DNA from 2 places in the Microbacterium cremeum genome. Region 1 is predicted to be linked to the other one. Evidence: predicted binding sites of a transcription regulator. Region 1 holds the regulator's gene; the other holds the start of a gene.
What was found. The regulator HspR, encoded in region 1, represses chaperone genes until heat shock. The targets are predictions, from matches to a motif close to AAGTTGAGTCNNNNNGACTCAACTT.

Region 1 (4,391 bases):
AGGGCACCGGCAAGGAGCAGTCGATGACGATCACCGGCGGCTCGTCGCTGCCCAAGGACGACATCGAGCGCATGGTGCGCGAGGCCGAGGAGCACGCCGCCGAAGACAAGAAGCGCCGCGAGGCCGCCGAGGTGCGCAACCAGGCCGAGACCCTCTCGTACTCGATCGAGAAGCTCATCAAGGAGAACGACGACAAGCTGCCCTCCGACGTCAAGGAGTCGGTGCAGGCCGACGTCGACGCGCTCAAGACCGCGCTCGCCGGTGACGACGACGACGCGGTGAAGACCGCGTTCGACACGCTGTCGCAGTCGCAGACCAAGCTGGGCGAGGCGATCTACGCGTCGAACCAGGCTTCGCAGGCGACGGATGCCTCGGCCGCCGACGCCGGTGACTCCCAGGAGTCCGCGACCTCCGATGAGGACGTCGTCGACGCCGAGGTCGTCGAAGACGAAGAGGAAAAGAAGTAACCATGGCCGACAAGGACTTCGATGACACCGAGGTCCCCGGTGGCGAGGACCCGGAAGCGAACGCTTCCGGGTCCGACCCGCAGGAGGGCCAGGACACCGCCGGTGAGCAGGCCGAGAGGCCGCAGGACGAGGCCGAGGGCGACGAGCTCACGGTCGACGACATCCTCGGTGCCGCGCAGAGCGCAGAAGCGGCCGCCGAGGACGCCGTGCTCGCCGACCTCGAGACGCAGCTGCTGAACGACCTCAAGCGTCTGCAGGCCGAGTACGCCAACTACCGCCGGCGCACCGAGGAGCAGCGCGAGGTCGAGATCGAGCGCGCTCAGGGCGCGGTCGCCAAGGGCCTGCTGCCGGTGCTCGACGACCTCGACCGTGCCGAGAAGCACGGCGACCTCGAAGAGGGCTCGCCCTTCTCCGCGATCGCCGAGAAGCTGCGTGGCGTGGCCGAGCGCATGGGCCTCAGCACCTACGGCGCGGCCGGCGAGGCGTTCGACCCGCAGCACCACGAGGCGATCTTCCAGGTGCCGACCCCCGGCACGACCGAGGCGACCGTGCTGGAGGTCGTCGAGATCGGCTACCGCCTCGGCTCGGTGGAGCTGCGACCGGCGAAGGTCGTCGTCGCGGTTCCCGCCGAGTGACCGAGGAGGCGGCATGGCCAGCCAGGACTGGTTCGACAAGGACTTCTACTCGATGCTGGACGTCTCGAAGGACGTCAGCGACGCCGACCTGAAGAAGACCTACCGCAAGCTCGCGCGCAAGTACCACCCCGACTCGAATCAGGGCGATGCGGCGGCGGAGGCCAAGTTCAAGGAGATCAGCGAGGCCTACTCGGTGCTGTCCGACCCCGAGCAGCGCAAGGAGTACGACCAGATCCGCGCCATGGGCTCGGGTGCCCGCTTCACGGCGGGTGGTCAGGGCGCCGGCGGATTCGAAGACGTCTTCAGCATGTTCGGGCAGGGCCGCGGCGCGCGCTACCAGAACGCCGAGGACTTCGACGACATCTTCGCGATGTTCAACCAGCAGCAGGGCGGCCGCTTCGGCAGCGGCCGCTTCGGCCAGCCTTCCGGCGGGTACCGAGGGTACGGCGGGCCGACGCGCGGCGCCGATGTCACGGCGCGCACGACGATCGACTTCATCACCGCCACCAAAGGTGAGACGATCACGCTGCAGGGCGAGGACGGCAAGCCGTTCAAGGTGAAGATCCCGGCCGGCGTGTCGGACGGGCAGAAGATCCGGCTGCGCGGCCGGGGGCGCCCGTCGCCCGACGGCGGCGAGCCCGGCGACGTCGTCGTGCAGGTGGCGGTGCGGCCGCACCCGGTGTTCACCCGCGACGGCCTGAACCTCCGCGTCACGGTGCCGGTGACGTTCACCGAGGCCACGCTCGGCGCGACGATCGAGGTGCCGACTCTCGGCGGCGACCCCGTCAAGCTGCGGGTCGCCCCCGGAACGCCATCGGGCCGGGTGCTCCGCGTCAAGGGCCGGGGCGTGCAGACCCAGAAGGGCACCGGCGACCTGCTCGCCGAGGTGCAGGTGGCGGTGCCGTCGCACCTCGACGACGCCGCACGCGAAGCCTTGGAGCGCTTCCACGACCTCGAGCCGAAGGAGAACCCGCGCGCCGACCTGATGACCAAGGCGCGCGGCTGAGATCATGAGGCCGGTCGTTGAGCGAGCGAGGAACGAGCGAGACGAAACGCCTCGAGCCGACGTTCGGCGTGTGCGCGAGGCGTCTCGTCTCTGCGTTTCGACTCGCAAGCTCGCTCAACGACCGGGTACGAGGAGGTGAGACGCATGGGTGAGCAGCACGACATCGACGAGGATGCCCCGATCTTCGCGATCGCGGTGGCCGCCGAGCTGTCGGGCATGCACCCGCAGACCCTCCGCCAGTACGACCGGCTCGGGCTGGTCGTGCCCGCCCGCACCCAGGGCGGCTCGCGTCGCTACTCGCTGCGTCACATCGCGCAGCTGCGCGAGGTGGCGCGCATGTCGGCCGACGGCATCGGTCTTCCCGCCATCGCGCGCATCCTCGAGCTCGAAGACCGCGTGCGCGAGCTGCACGGCCGCGTCCGCGACCTCGAGGAGCGAGTGCGTGCCGAGCTCGAGAAGCGCCCAGGAGCCCGCGTCTTCGCCGCAGGATCGACCGGCGCCGTCGTCACGCTGCGCCACGGCACCCGCGTGCGCCGTGCGACCGAACTCGTCGTGTGGCACCCGCGCCAGCCGCTCTCGCAGGCCGCCGAGACCGAGGACGACGACGAAACCTCGACGTGACGCCGACTCCCGGGTGATGGGGTGAAGGACCGGGTGAAATTCTGAGAAGACTCTCAGAATCCCGATAGGAACGATTCAAGGGCATGCGTGCCAAGCCGGCGCGAACCCTGTGACGTTCCCAAGGGGGGAAATCTTGAGTCGTCTCATCGCGCCAGAAAACTCAGTTCCGACATCTCACGTGCAGCGATCATCTGGCCGCCGCCGCGTTGCGGCAACGGCATTCGCCGGAGTCGCCGCCCTGATCCTGTCGCTTCTGCCGACAGCTGCCGCTCAGGCCGCGCCGCTGTCGGTGCATGAGATCACCGCCAACTGGGCCGGCGATCCGACGCCGACCGAGGCGCCGTTCGGACAGCCGGTGACCGCCGAGTTCCACGTGAACACCAACGACGCCGAGGACCCGTACTCGAACGAGCCGGTGGAGAACGTGCGCGCCACGCTCACCGTGGGCAACGGCGCTTTCACCAGCATCCCGCAGGTCTGCAAGACCACGGATGTCACCCCTGCCTCCGCGATCTCGGAGGATGGCACGACCCTGCTGTGCAACTTCGGCACGATCACCGAAGGCACCGCCTCGGTCATCCAGGCCCCGGTCCGTGCCACGTCCACGGAAGGCGGCGACCTGACCGTCGTGGGCACGGCGACGTCGGATTCCGCGGTCGCCGAAGCCGGCCCGGCCGACCCCGGTCCGCTGCCGATCACGTACGTGCACGGCATGGACCTGTCGCTCGTCCAGGCTCCCGGCCAGACCGGCCAGGGACAGACAAAGGCGAGCCGCCTGGGAGGCAACCGGCCCTTCCTTCAGATGAACTACTCGCTCATCCTGGACGCGGGCAGCCGACCGGGACCTGCGAGCTACTCGTTCCCGGTGAGTATCAGCGCGAACATCGCCGGCGCGACCAACGGTCTCGCGTGGGAAGGCTGCGTGCCGATCGACGCGTCCTCACGTTCTACGGGTCAACCGTTCTCCCACCCGGAGCGGGCGGACCGCACCAACTTCCCGACGTGCAGCGTGAGCGGTGCCGGCACCACCTACACCGTCTCGCTCTCGGATCTCGACTACACGCTGGTCAACGCGCCGGTCAACGACAGCATGGGTCAGCCGCTCCCCGGCAACGGCGTCTACATCGCCTCGGGCACCGTGCAGTTCAGCATTCCCGCAGCTGTGACCGCGATCACCACGTACACATTCACCGCGTCGCCCGGCGCGTTCGTCTTCGACGACGGTGTCTCAGAGCCTGACGGCAACGCACAGAACAACGTCTCGAGCGCCACGCTCACTCCGCCCGGCGGATTCAGCAACCACTGGATCGGATCGCCGGCGAACTCGCGGACGGCGTGGGATGACAACCTGTGGGTGAGCCCAGGCACAAGCCTGGACGCGGTCATGCCGCAACCCGGGATCACCGAAGAGAACTGGGACGAGCAGGTCGCTGCCGGAAACGTCGGGCCGATCCCGCTCTACCACCAGGCGAACAGCCTCGTCTGGAACGGATACAGCGGCCCCGGTGGGGCGCAGCTGGCGGGCCTCTGCACGATGAACCAGAACCCGGCCTTCGTCCCGACCTCGTTCGAGGGCGGCGGCTGGAACGGCGGCGGCCTCGACGGCTATGAGAACTACGAGACGGCGCGGTTCTTCTACACCACCCAGGCGATCGACACGAA
Region 2 (4,391 bases), 910 kb from region 1:
TCGGCGACGTCAACGACGACTTCGACGACGGCACGCTCAGTCAGGCCGAGTACGACGTCCTGCTCACCGTGACGCGCGGCGACGACATGACCGCGCGCCTGCGCGACGTGACGGCGAACATGCTGATCAGCCAGCCGAGCGTGTCGCGCCTGGTCGATCGCATGGTCGCGCGCGGCCTGATCACGAAGTGCGCGGATCCCGACGACGGACGCGGGTCGCTCGTGCGGGCGACGGATGCCGGAGCCTCCCTCTTCCGCCGGGTCGCCAGTGCCCACGGCAAGGCGATCGCCGAGCGGATGTCGCTGCTGAGCGACGACGAACTGACCCAGCTGCGGAACCTCACCTCGAAGCTCCGCAAGAACCAGCCCGGCTGCTGACCCGATCGGTCGCTGAGCGCCCTTCGACAAGCTCAGGAACCGCTCCGCGAGGCGAAACGCCCTCAACCGCCGTCGCACGTCAGCTTGCTGCGTTTCGTCTTCGGGCGCCGGAGCGCCCTCCGCTCAACGACCGACCACTGGGCCGCGGCATCCGTCACCAGCGGTTGTGCACCTCTTCGGCCCAGCCGAGGATGCCGGCGAAGGTCAGCGGCGAACCGTCGGCCACCGCGAAGCTGCCCGACCAGTGGCCGAAGCACTGGTCGGTGCGCGACGAGACGACGCCGAGGTTCATGCGCGAGGTCTTGTCGTAGAAGGGCGTGAAGGATGCCTCGAGCCCGCCGCCGGTGACCCGCCACGGCTGCCGCCACTCGGCGAGGTCGTACTCCCACGTCAGCTCGTCGTGGATCTTGTGCAGCCGACCGTCGACGTAGACGGCGTTCTCGGTGGATCCCGTGCCCGCGGTCCACCTGCCGCCGACCTGGATGCCGACGACGTGGTCGCCGGAGCGACCCGACCCGGCTCCCCAGTTCCACCGCACGTCGTAGGGCCAGCGGCCGCGGCCGTGGTCGAGCACCGCCCACGACTCCCCCGCCGGCACGTCGTACGTGACCCCTTCGATCGTCAGCGAGCCCCACGCCGGGCGTGCGACGTCCTTCACGGTGTACTGGAACCGGGTGCTGCTCCACGGCACCACCACGGCGAGCCGCTCGTGCGCGTCCGGGAGCTCGGCGACGACGTCGAATGCGACATCCGTCGTCCTCGCCCGCAGGCGCGTGCGGCGGGCAGCCCCGGGGCCGGCTTCCGGTCCCGAGCCGCCTTCCGGGTCTGAGTCGGCTTCCGCACCGGAAGCCGTTTCGACTCCCGCGCCTGCCGAGGAGTCGATGTCGATCTCGAGTCCCTTCGCACGTGCCCGGGCGCGGCCGCTCTCGACGGCCGCCGGCAGCTCGGCGCCGCGCGTCGGGATCAGGGTCGAGGTCTTGCCCCACGAGCGCTCGGTGGCGCGGTCGAGCACCCACACCTCGTGCACGGCGGCGTAGTCGATCGACGAGACGGTGAGCGCGAGGATGTGCGTCGGGGTGGTGACGTTCCAGTACTCCCACCGCTTGTTGCGCCCTCGTCCGCGCGCGATCCCCGACGTATCGATGATCGGCTGACGCGCCCACCCGACGGCATCGGGATTGAGGCGGCCGTTCGGCAGGGTCAGCGACGTCCGCTCCGAGAGCTCTCGGAGGGCGGCACCGGGCACGGAGGAATATGCGGTCATCGGCATCCTTGCTGACGGTCCGTAGTGGGGCGTGGTTCGATCCTAGAGCGCCGTAGGGTGGCGCCATGCATCCGCCCGCACTCGCTCGTCTGCAAGTCGTCGCCGGACCGATGTTCGCCGGCAAGTCCGAAGAGTTGCTCCGCCGCGTACGGCGGGCGCGCATCGCCGGGCTCTCGGTCGAGGTGGTCAGCCACACGCTCGACGACCGCCGAGGCCCGGGGCAGGTGAGCTCGCATTCCGGACTCCGCATCGAATCGCATTCGGTTCCCGACGTCGATGCGCTCGTCTCGCACGTGCGTGGCCGCGGTCTCGACGTCGTCGCGATCGACGAGGCGCAGTTCTTCGGAGCGGCCCTCGTCCCCGCCGTGAGCGCGTTCGTCGCCGGCGGACTCAACGTCATCGTCGCCGGACTGTGCGTCACCTTCGACGGGCGCCCGTTCGAGCCGCTGCCGTCGCTCATGGCTCTGGCCGAGGACGTCCTCAAGCTCACCGCGGTGTGCGCGGTGTGCGGCGCGGACGCCGCGTTCCATCAGCGCCTCGTCTCAGGAGAGTCCGGAGACCCGAGCATTCCGACGCAGGCGCAGGTGGGCGGCATCGAGTCGTACCAGGCGCGCTGCCGCCGGCACTTCACCGGCGACCGGCCGCCGGCGGCGTGAACGACGGATGCCTCGTCCCGGCGGGACGAGGCATCCGTCTCTGTCGATCCTTACTGCTCGATCGGCTGAGGAGTCTCGTTCGACTCGTGCGCCTTGATCGTCGGGTTGCTACTCTCGGCCATCACCTCGATCTTGCGCGGCTTGGCCTGCTCGCTCACCGGGATCGTGACGCTCAGCACGCCGTTGCTGTAGCTCGCCGAGATGCGCTCGGTGTCGATGCCCTGACCCAGGTTGAGCTGGCGCAGGAAGCTCGCAGCTTCGCGCTCGCGCGTGATCCACTTGACGCCGTCGCCCGTGCTGAGCGTGCGCTCGGCACGGATCGTCAGCAGCTGGCCGTCGACGTCGATGTCGACCGAGCCGGGGTCGATGCCCGGCAGATCGGCGGTCAGCACGTAGTGATCGCCGTCGCGGTAGAGGTCCATCGGCATGCGGCGCGGGCCGCGGCGCGTGTCGAAGAGACTCGACGCGAGGCGGTCGAGGTCACGGAACGGGTCGTACGTGGCCATGGGATATCTCCTCTCTGTCCTAGAGTTGAGCCCACTCGACTCAACTAACGACAGATTAGCACTCTGCCTGGCCGAGTGCTAAGAGCGTCCGTGTTCGCCCAGAACGAACGGATGCCCCGGCATCCGTCCGCGGCCGTTCTTCGTGGCCGGTCGCGGCGCGCGACCGCTGCTGCCCGCCGCAGCCGCAGCCGTTGCCGTCGCCGTAAGTGGCACAACACGCGGAATCACCCCACCCACCCCGCGTGTCGCGCCACCCGAAGCCCCCGCGCCGGCGCGCCGCCCCGCGCGAACAACCACACCGCCAGCTCAAGTGGCACAACACGCGGAATCACCCCACCCACCCCGCGTGTCGCGCCACCCGAAGCCCCCGGCGCCAGCGCGCCACCCCGCGCGAACAACCACACCGCCAGCTCAAGTGGCACAACACGCGGAATCACCCCACTTACCCCGCGTGTCGCGCCACGTGAATCTGGAATCGGCGGTGAGCAGCGTCTCCTCCACAGGTGGCGGTGTGCGGTGCGGCGCTCACAATCTCGGGCCGCCGCGCCCCAGGTGGCGTCCGCGCACGGCATCTTCGTCAGATGTCTGCCCGTCCGACTCCGTTGCCCGAGCGCCTCGGAAGCGCCTTCGCCGTCGCCGAGGCTCGCCGATGCGGCGTGTCATCCGGCCGATTGCAGGCGAGCGACCTCAGCGCACCGTTCCATGGCGTCCGTCAGGCTGAGGAAGTTCCCGAGCCCGGCCTGGATCTGTCCATCGACGAGGTCGCCCAGCGCAGCGAGCAGCGAAAGATCGAGGCGTACGCGACAGCGATGCGGCCGCACGTGTTCCTCGCAGGGCGAAGCGCCGCGGTGCATCTCGGCTTCTCGGTCGGCCCGGGCACACGCCTCGAGGTCGCCGTGTTCGCACCGGCGCGTGCACCGCGGGCACGAGGCATCCGTGGAATCAAAGTCGAGCCGCAACTCGCGAACGTGCGCGTGCACGCTGGGATACGCACAACGGACGCGGCCTCGACGTGGGCCATGCTCGCTGCGGAGCTCAGCGTGCGAGAGCTCGTCGCGCTCGGCGATCAGATCGTGCGCATCCCTCGCGACCAGCGTGGAAGGCCTCAGCCAGGCGAGCGCCTCGGCACGATCGAGGACCTCACGGCGATCGTCTCCGCCGGCAGGCGCCGCGGCATCGGTCGCCTCGTCGAGGCGCTTCCGCTCATTCAGGTGGGCAGTGCGTCGCCGCTCGAGACCGACTTCCGACTGGATGCCGCGGCCGACGGACTGCCGACGCCCGAGCTCGACGTCGAGATCCGCGACGGTCGCGGGGTCCTTCTGGGGATCACGGAGTTCGTGTTTCGCGAGTATCGGACTGTGGTCGAGATCGAGGGCGACCACCACCGCACCGATCGCGCGCAGTGGAATCGCGACATCGACAAGTACGCCGCGTACGTCGCCGAGGGTTGGGAGGTCGTCCGCCTCACGTCCGCGCACGTGCGCAGCGCCGATCGACGCGGGGTGGCGATCGTGCGGTCGGTCCTGCGTCGGCGCGGCTGGAACCCCACGCCGTCGTAGGCGCGTGGCGGGGCGCGGGCGTGTGTGCG

Region 2: IM778_RS02805 (Hsp20/alpha crystallin family protein) is a predicted target of HspR. The motif match lies at 2,826-2,850, and genes of this name have one in related genera.

Annotation. Positions count from the first base shown of each region.
Region 1 is NZ_CP063812.1:3,728,955-3,733,345, reverse strand. It holds gene dnaK (molecular chaperone DnaK) at 1-467, shown strand, start outside; gene IM778_RS16605 (nucleotide exchange factor GrpE) at 470-1,102, shown strand; gene IM778_RS16600 (DnaJ C-terminal domain-containing protein) at 1,116-2,108, shown strand; gene IM778_RS16595 (heat shock protein transcriptional repressor HspR) at 2,253-2,729, shown strand; gene IM778_RS16590 (DUF7927 domain-containing protein) at 2,863-4,391, shown strand, end outside.
Region 2 is NZ_CP063812.1:653,250-657,640, reverse strand. It holds gene IM778_RS02820 (MarR family winged helix-turn-helix transcriptional regulator) at 1-377, shown strand, start outside; gene IM778_RS02815 (DUF2804 domain-containing protein) at 532-1,641, opposite strand; gene IM778_RS02810 (thymidine kinase) at 1,707-2,297, shown strand; gene IM778_RS02805 (Hsp20/alpha crystallin family protein) at 2,348-2,803, opposite strand; gene IM778_RS02800 (PDDEXK family nuclease) at 3,460-4,362, shown strand.